One region of the Streptomyces capparidis genome, then DNA from elsewhere that is predicted to be linked to it. Evidence: predicted binding sites of a transcription regulator. Region 1 holds the regulator's gene; the other holds the start of a gene.
The links. Region 1 encodes HspR, which represses chaperone genes until heat shock. Its sites were predicted from a motif close to TTGAGNNNNNNNNNCTCAA; they were not measured.

Region 1 (4,410 bases):
GCCGGTGCCGCCGGCGCGACCGGCGCCCAGGGCAAGGCGGACGAGGACGTCGTCGAGGCCGAGATCGTGGACGACGAGAAGCCGAAGGACGGTGCCGCGTGACGGAGGAGACTCAGGGCCAGGGCTTCGGCCGGGAACCTGACGTCGCCCCGGAGCCGGCCGCCGAGGAGGCGACCGCGCAGGCCGCGGGCTCCGCCGAGCAGGCGGAGCCGGCGGCTCCGGGGGCCCGGGACGAGCAGAAGGCGCTCGAGGAGCAGCTCGAGCAGGTGCGCCGCCAGTTGGCGGAGCGCACCGGGGACCTCCAGCGCCTCCAGGCCGAGTACCAGAACTACCGCAAGCGCGTGGAGCGGGACCGGATCGCCGTCCGGGAGGTCGCGATCGCCAACGCCCTGACCGAGCTGCTGCCGGTGATCGACGACATCGGCCGGGCCCGGGAGCACGGCGAGCTGGTCGGCGGCTTCAAGTCCGTCGCCGAGTCGCTGGAGACCGTCGTCGCCAAGATGGGCCTCCAGCAGTTCGGCAAGGAGGGCGAGCCGTTCGACCCGCTGGTGCACGAGGCGCTGATGCACAGCTACTCGCCCGACGTCACCGAGACGACGTGCGTGCAGATTCTCCAGCCGGGGTACCGCATCGGTGAGCGGACGATCCGCCCGGCCCGCGTGGCGGTGGCCGAGCCGCAGCCGGGCAGCCAGCCCGGCGAGCGGCCCGCGGCGGAGGACGGTGCCGGTGGCGATGAGGAGAGCGGTGGCCCCGAGCAGGGCTGACGTGGAGAATGCCGCTCACGGTGAGCGGAAGGAGGGACGCCGATGAGTACGAAGGACTTCGTCGAGAAGGACTACTACAAGATCCTCGGCGTCCCGAAGGACGCCACCGAGGCGGAGATCAAGAAGGCGTACCGGAAGCTCGCCCGCGAGTTCCACCCGGACGCCAACAAGGGTGACACCGGGGCCGAGGAGCGCTTCAAGGAGATCTCCGAGGCCAACGACGTGCTCTCCGACCCCAAGCGGCGCAAGGAGTACGACGAGGCGCGCACCCTGTTCGGGAACGGCGGCTTCCGCCAGGGCGGGGCCGCCGGATCCGGGCCCGGCGGGTTCGGCTTCGACCTCGGCGACCTGTTCGGCGGTACGACGAGCGGCGGGGCCGGCGGCTTCGGCGGCGGGCTCGGGGACGTGTTCGGCGGCCTGTTCGGCCGCGGGGCCGGCACCCGGGCCCAGCCCAGGCGGGGCGCCGACATCGAGTCCGAGGTGACGCTCAGCTTCACCGAGGCGGTGCACGGCGCCACCGTACCTCTGCCCTTGAGCAGCAAGGCGCCCTGCAAGGCGTGCGCGGGAACGGGTGACAAAAACGGTACGCCACGGGTCTGCCCGACCTGTCTGGGCACCGGCCAGGTCTCCCGTTCCCAGGGCGGCGGCTTCGCCCTGTCCGACCCGTGCCGGGACTGCCGGGGTCGCGGGCTCATAGCCCAGGACCCGTGCGAGGTGTGCCGGGGCAGCGGGCGCGCCACCAGCTCCCGCACCATTCAGGTGCGGATCCCGGCCGGGGTCAGCGACGGCCAGCGGATCCGGCTGCGCGGCAAGGGCGCCCCCGGGGAGACCGGCGGCCCCGCCGGGGACCTGTACGTGAAGGTGCACGTCGGCGAGCATTCGTTGTTCGGGCGCAAGGGCGGCGACCTCACCGTCACCGTCCCGGTCACCTTCCCCGAGGCCGTGCTCGGCGCCGAGATCAGGGTGCCGACGCTGGACGGCACGACCGTCACCGTGAAACTGCCCCCGGGCACGGCGAACGGCAGCACGCTCGGGGTGCGCGGCAAGGGCGCCGTGAACAAGGACGGGTCGCGCGGGCGCCTCCTGGTCACCTTCAAGGTCGTCGTGCCCAAGAACCTCAGCGACGAGGCGCGCCAGGCGCTGGAGGCGTATCGCGAGGCGACGGCGGATGAGGATGTGCGAGCAGAGCTGTTGAAGGCCGCGAAGGGAGCATGAGATGCAAGGAGGTCTGCCCGGTGGGGGGCTGCCCGGCGGCTCGCCGGCCTCCGGGGTGCGGGGCAACGGAAGGGCCAGGAGCGCCGGTCCCTACGAGCTGACGGACGAGAGCCCGGTGTACGTCATCTCGGTCGCCGCCCAGTTGTCCGGGCTGCACCCGCAGACCCTGCGCCAGTACGACCGGCTGGGCCTGGTCTCCCCGGACCGCGCCGCCGGCCGGGGACGCCGTTACTCGGCGCGCGACATCGAGCAACTGCGCGAGGTGCAGCGGCTGTCGCAGGACGAGGGGATCAACCTCGCCGGCATCAAGCGGATCATCGAGCTCCAGAACGAGGTCGAGGCGCTGCGGGCGCAGGTCGCGGAGATGCAGTCGGCGCTGAACGACGCGTCCGCGGCGATCCAGCAGCGCGAGGCCGCCGTCCACGCCTCCTACCGGCGGGACCTGGTGCCGTACGCGCAGATGCAGCAGTCCAGCGCGCTGGTGGTGTGGCGCCCGAAGAACCCCGGGCGCAGGGCGCAGCCGTCGGAGTAGGCCCCTCGCCGCTCACGAGGGGAACCAGGGGTCCGGACGTCCGGGCCCCTTTTCCGTTCCTCCGCGGCCGGGCCCTCACCCCCGCCCGAGGGCCCGCTCCACCGCGATCTCGATGACCACCCGCTCCGGGTTGGGCGACGGCACCCGGTACCGCTCGGCGTACCGCCGCTCCGCCTCGGCCACGGCCTCCGGCTCGCTCCTGACCACGGCCGTCCCCTCGAGCGTCGCCCACCGCCCCCGGTCCACCTGGCACACGGCGACCCGCGCCCGCCCGGGCGCCGCCGCGGCGACGTTCCGCGCCTTCACGCTGCGCCGGTTGGTGATGATCCTGGCGACCCCGGCCTCCGGGGCGAACGTCACCCCCACGGGGACCACGTGCGGGCTCCCGTCGGGGCGGAGGGTGGTGAGGGTGCACAGGTGGTACTCCCGCCAGAAGGCGAGGTAGGCGTCGTCGAGGGTGCCGCGCAGGCTCCAACTGTTGTCCACAGCCTGTGGACACTACTGGACGGGCGGCCGGGGCCTCGCGCTCGTCCACAGGTTGTGGACGGTCGCCCGCCCGCGCCCGCTCGGCGGGCGGGCGCGGGCGGTCCGGTGCGGAGCGCCGGGCGCACGCCGCTTCGTCTCCGACGTGGGCATAAGGGCTCCGCCGTGGTGGGGAAGAACTACAGCAAGGGGAAGGGGAGGAGAAAGCGGCGCCCGACCCGGGGGAGGCCGGGCGCCGCGCCGCCGTCCCCCAGGTGGCCGCCGGCACCGGGGAGTTGACCGGACGTCATGGCGGCCGGGCGAGGCCCCGCGTGCGGGCTGAGCCCGCCTCGATCGCGCCGCCCGTCCCGGTCGAGAGCCGGGGGGAAGGGGCGAGCGGTCCCTAAAATCGGTCATGTGGCTGAGGTCTTGGCGAAGGACGGGGCGTGGACCTTCGACGGTGAGACGCTGCGCCTGGTGCCCGGCCGCAGGCGGGGGGTGCACCGGCTGCGGCGGGAGCTGGGGGAGATAGCGGTGCCGCTGCGGGCCGTGGCCGGGGTGACGTTCGAGCCGGGGCGCAGGGGCGGGCGGCTGCGGCTGCGGCTGAGGGACGGCGCCGACCCGTTCACCCAGGCCGTCGGCGGGTGGCTCAGCGAGCAGGCCGACCCCTACCAGCTCGGTGTCGAGGGGGGCCGCACCGGCGCCGCCGAGTACTTCGTCGACGAGGTGCGCAACGCCCTGCTGCTCGACCAGGTGCCGGACGGGCCCTGCGACCGGTACCTGCTGCCCGGTCCGCCGGTGCCGCTGGTGGCCGCGGCCCTGGACGGGTCGGTCGCCTTCGACGGGGCCGAGGTGCGCCTGGAGTGGAAGTGGCTGGCCGAGGAGCGCAAGTCCTCGGCCGGGGCGCGCCGGATAGCCCTGGCGGACCTGGTCGGGGTGGAGTGGCACCCGGCGGTCGGGCTCACCTTCGGCTTCCTGCGGTTCCGGTGCGCGGACGGCGACGCCGGGCTGTCGCCGGAGGACGACCCCAACTGCCTGGTGCTGTTCGGCACCCAGGAGGAGGTCGGCAAGACGGCGATGGTGGCGGCGGCGGTCACGGCGCGGCTGCCCCACCCGTCGGCGGCGGGCGCCAGGGACGCCGTGCCGGACCCCGCCGCGGAGCGGGGCGCGGTGGCGGCGGCGGAGACGGTGGGGGCGGACACGGCGGGGGCGCCGGGGGCGGGCGAGGACCACGACGCGCTGCTGCGGCGGCTGTGGGAACTGGCCCAGTTGCACGAGCGGGGCGTGCTCACGTATGACGAGTTCACGGCGGCGAAACAGGCGGTGCTGCGGCGGTTCTAGCGGCTGGCCGCGGCCGGGAGCGGGCTTCGTGGCGCGGCCACACAGTGGCCGAGCAACAAGGAAATATGTTTTTCGGCCATCCTCCGTATGGGCGAA
Region 2 (4,410 bases), on a different contig from region 1:
GCAGGGACGCCAGCGCCGTGGTCATGGTGATGCCCGCGCTCGGGCCGTCCTTGGGGACCGCGCCCGCGGGCACGTGCAGGTGGACGCCGCGGTCCTTCAGGTCGCCCACCGGCAGCTCCAGCTCGGCGCCGTGGCTGCGCAGGAAGGACAGGGCGATCTGCGCGGACTCCTTCATCACCTCGCCCAACTGCCCGGTCAGCGTCAGGCCCGTGCCGCCCGTCTCCGGGTCGGCCAGCGACGCCTCGACGAACAGCACGTCGCCGCCCGCCCCGGTCACCGCGAGCCCGGTGGCCACGCCCGGCACGGCGGTGCGGCGGCCCGCCGGGTCCTGGGCGGACTCGGGGGTGTGGTGCGGCCGCCCGATCAGGCCGCGCAGGTCGTCCACGCCGACGGCGGCGGGCAGCTCGCGGTCGCCCAGCTCGGTCTGGGCCGCGACCTTGCGCAGGATGCGCGCGACGGAGCGCTCCAGCGAGCGCACCCCGGCCTCGCGGGTGTACTCGGTGGCCAGCTTGCGCAGCGCCGCCTCGTCCAGGGTGACCTCCCACTCGGTCAGCCCGGCCCGCTCCAACTGGCGGGGCAGCAGGTGGTCGCGGGCGATGGTGACCTTCTCGTCCTCGGTGTAGCCGTCCAGCCGCACCAGCTCCATGCGGTCCAGCAGCGGCTGCGGGATGGACTCCAGCACGTTCGCGGTGGCCAGGAAGACCACGTCCGACAGGTCGAGCTCGATCTCCAGGTAGTGGTCGCGGAAGGTGTGGTTCTGCGCCGGGTCGAGCACCTCGAGCAGGGCCGCGGCCGGGTCGCCGCGGAAGTCGGAGCCCACCTTGTCGATCTCGTCGAGCAGGACGACGGGGTTCATCGAGCCCGCCTCCTTCACCGCCCGCACGATCCGGCCGGGCAGCGCGCCGACGTAGGTGCGCCGGTGGCCGCGGATCTCGGCCTCGTCCCGCACGCCGCCGAGCGCGACGCGGACGAACCGGCGGCCCATGGCCCGGGCGACGCTCTCGCCCAGGGAGGTCTTGCCGACTCCGGGCGGCCCGACCAGCGCCAGCACCGCCCCGCCGCGCCGCCCGCCGACCACGCCCAGGCCCCGCTCGGCGCGCCGCTTGCGCACCGCCAGGTACTCCACGATCCGGTCCTTGACGTCGTCCAGGCCCGCGTGGTCGGCGTCCAGCACGGCGCGGGCGCCGGGGATGTCGTAGGCGTCCTCGGTGCGCGTGTTCCACGGCAGCTCCAGGACGGTGTCCAGCCAGGTGCGGATCCAGCTTCCCTCGGGGGACGCCTCGGAGGCCCGCTCCAGCTTGCCGACCTCCTTCAGCGCGGCCTCGCGGACCTTCTCGGGCAGGTCGGCGGCCTCGATGCGGGCCCGGTAGTCGTCGGCCTCGTCCTCCGGCTCGCCGTTGAGCTCGGCGAGCTCCTTGCGGACGGCCTCCAACTGGCGCTTGAGCAGGAACTCACGCTGCTGCTTGTCCATGCCCTCCTGGACGTCCTTGCGGATGGTCTCGGCGACGTCCTGCTCGGCGAGGTGGTCGCGCAGCCAGCCCACGGCCAGCCGCAGCCGCTCCACCGGGTCGACGGTCTCCAGCAGCCGCACGTTCTGCTCGGTGGTCAGGAACGGGGAGTACCCGGCGTTGTCCGCGAGCTCGCCGACGTCCTCGATGGCGTGGACGCGGTCCACCAACTGCCAGGCGCCGCGCTTCTGCAACCAGCTCGCGGCGAGTGCCTTGTACTCCTTCATCAGCTCGGTGACGGCGCCCGGCAGGGGGTCGCCCGGGCTGGGCTCCCGCACGCGCACGCCCTCCACCCACAGGGCGGCGCCGGGCCCGGTGGTGCCCGCTCCGATCCGCACCCGGGCCACGCCGCGGATCACGGCGGCCGGGTCGCCGTCCGCGAGCCGCCCCACCTGCTCGACGGTGCCGAGCGTGCCGTAGGCGGCGTAGCTGCCGTCGGTGCGCGGGACGAGCAGCACCTTCGGCTTGCCCTCGGCGGGGGCCTCGCCCGACGCCCGGGCCTGCGCCGCCTCCACGGCCGCGCGCACTTCGCGGTCGGACAGGTCGAGGGGCACGACCATGCCGGGCAGCACCACCGCGTCGTCGAGCGGCAGCACCGGCAAGGTGAGCGTCGCGGACGTCGAAGCCATGATCTCTCCCTTGGCAGGCAAGTTGAGTTTCAACGACTCAAGGCCGTTGCTGACTCAATGCTTGAACAGCGCCGCCGTGTTCCCCACTCCCTGTTCGCTGTGAGCGATCAGACCTCACCCGGTCGCTCTCCTGCCAAGATGACCCCCATGAGCAGCGACGACACGGCACCCGCCGTGGTCCTCGACCGCCGCACCGGCCCCTGGGGCGAGGTGGCGCTGCGGCGGCGCGGCGGGGAGCGGGGAACCTACGAGATCATCGCCAACGGCTGTTTCCTCATGGACACCTCCGACGGCCGGTCCGAGCGGCTGCTGGTCCGCGCCGCCCTGGACGCCCTCGGCCCGCGCGAGCGCCCCACCGTGCTCATAGGCGGGCTCGGCGTCGGCTTCTCCCTCGCGGAGGCCGCCGCCGAGCCCCGCTGGGGCCGGATCGTCGTGGTCGAGCGGGAGCAGGCCGTGATCGACTGGCACCGCGGCGGGCCGCTGGCCCGCTTCTCCGGCGCCGCCCTGGACACCGACCCCCGCGTCGAACTGGTCCGGACCGACCTCACCGACCTCACCGGCGAGCCCGGGGAGGCGTTCGACGCGATGTGCCTGGACGTCGACAACGGCCCCGACTGGACGGTCACCGACGCCAACGCCGGGCTGTACGGCGACGCGGGCCTGGCCGCGCTGCGCGGCCGCCTCACCCCGGGCGGGGTGCTCGCCGTGTGGGCCGCCCGGCACTCCGCGGAGTTCGAGCGGCGCCTGCGCGCCCACTTCGCACAGGTGCGCACCCTGCGCGTGGAGGTGCCCCGCGGCGAGCCGGACGTGGTCCACCTCGCTCAAGCCCCGCTGGATGGGAATCCCTGACTCCGGATCCCCGGTGCGCGACCGGTGCCGCGCACCGTACGCTGCGGGCCAGTAGTTCTCACGTACGGGGCGGGGCTGATGATGACGCACACTCCTCCAAGCAGCAACGGGGCCGCCAGCCCGGGGGCCCAGCGCAAGATCCTGGTGGTGGAGGACGAACCCACCATCGCCGAGGCCATCGCGGTCAGGCTGCGGGCCGAGGGATTCAGCGTGCACACCGCGGCCGACGGGCCCACCGCCGTGGACGCCGCCCACGCCTGGCAGCCGGACCTGCTGGTGCTCGACATCATGCTTCCCGGCTTCGACGGCCTGGAGGTGTGCCGCCGCGTCCAGGCGCAGCGCCCGGTGCCGGTGCTCATGCTGACCGCGCGGGACGACGAGACGGACATGCTGGTCGGCCTCGGCGTCGGCGGCGACGACTACATGACCAAACCGTTCTCCATGCGCGAGCTGGCCGCCCGGGTGCATGTGCTGCTGCGCCGGGTGGAGCGGGCCGACATGGCGGCGCGCACCCCGCGCTCGGGCACCCTGCACCTGGGGGACCTGGAGATCGACCACGCGCAGCGCCGGGTGCGGGTGCGGGGCGCGGACGTGCACCTGACCCCCACGGAGTTCGACCTGCTCGTGTGCCTGGCGCAGACCCCGCGCGCGGTGCTCTCCCGCGAGCAACTGCTCGCGGAGGTCTGGGACTGGGCGGACGCCTCCGGCACCCGTACCGTGGACAGCCACATCAAGGCGCTGCGGCGCAAGATCGGCGCGGAGCGCATCCGCACGGTGCACGGCGTCGGCTACGCGCTGGAGACCCCGGCCCTGTAGCGGCGACAGGGGGCGGGGAACCGCCCGGCAAGCGGGACCCGGTGGGGTCCGGGGCGAGCGCCCCGGCGGGGGTCCAGGGGGCGTCGCGCCCCTGCCCGCGGCGGCGTCCACCCCACCCAGCGGAAGCGACACGGCGCCGGTCAGGGCGGGAGGAGCACAGCCGAGTGCAGCGAGCAGGAGCGCAGGCACCGGGGGGCGGGCGGGAGCCGCGGCGGGAGCCGAGCACCTGGGACCGGGTGTTCAGCTCGGTCCAGCCGTTCTCGATCAAGACCAAGCTGGCCACGCTGGTGATCGTGTCGGTGTTCATCACCACCGGCCTGGTGGTGGTCGCCATCCGCACCGACACCCAGCTCCGCGTGATCACGATCTTCTCGATCATCGCGTCGATGCTGCTCACCCAGTTGATCGCGCACAGCCTCACCTCGCCGCTGCGGGAGATGATCGCCGCCGCGCGGGCCATGGCGCACGGCGACTACAGCCGCCGCGTCGGCACCCGGCGGCGCGACGAGCTCGGGGAGCTGGCGGTGACGTTCAACCGCATGGCCTCCGACCTGGAGGCGGTGGACCAGCACCGCAAGGAGCTGGTCGCGAACGTCTCGCACGAGCTG

Region 2: the regulator HspR is predicted to act here: its motif matches at 2,160-2,178, upstream of lon (endopeptidase La).

The regions. Positions count from the first base shown of each region.
Region 1 covers NZ_BAAGTD010000006.1:111,597-116,006, reverse strand. The annotation lists gene dnaK (molecular chaperone DnaK) at 1-102, shown strand, start outside; gene grpE (nucleotide exchange factor GrpE) at 99-764, shown strand; gene dnaJ (molecular chaperone DnaJ) at 807-1,979, shown strand; gene ACYVO2_RS07640 (heat shock protein transcriptional repressor HspR) at 1,981-2,511, shown strand; gene ACYVO2_RS07635 (pyridoxamine 5'-phosphate oxidase family protein) at 2,587-2,997, opposite strand; gene ACYVO2_RS07630 (DUF4429 domain-containing protein) at 3,391-4,314, shown strand.
Region 2 covers NZ_BAAGTD010000049.1:29,836-34,245, reverse strand. The annotation lists gene lon (endopeptidase La) at 1-2,137, opposite strand, end outside; gene ACYVO2_RS30130 (spermidine synthase family protein) at 2,285-2,986, shown strand; gene ACYVO2_RS30125 (response regulator transcription factor) at 3,065-3,802, shown strand; gene ACYVO2_RS30120 (HAMP domain-containing sensor histidine kinase) at 4,039-4,410, shown strand, end outside.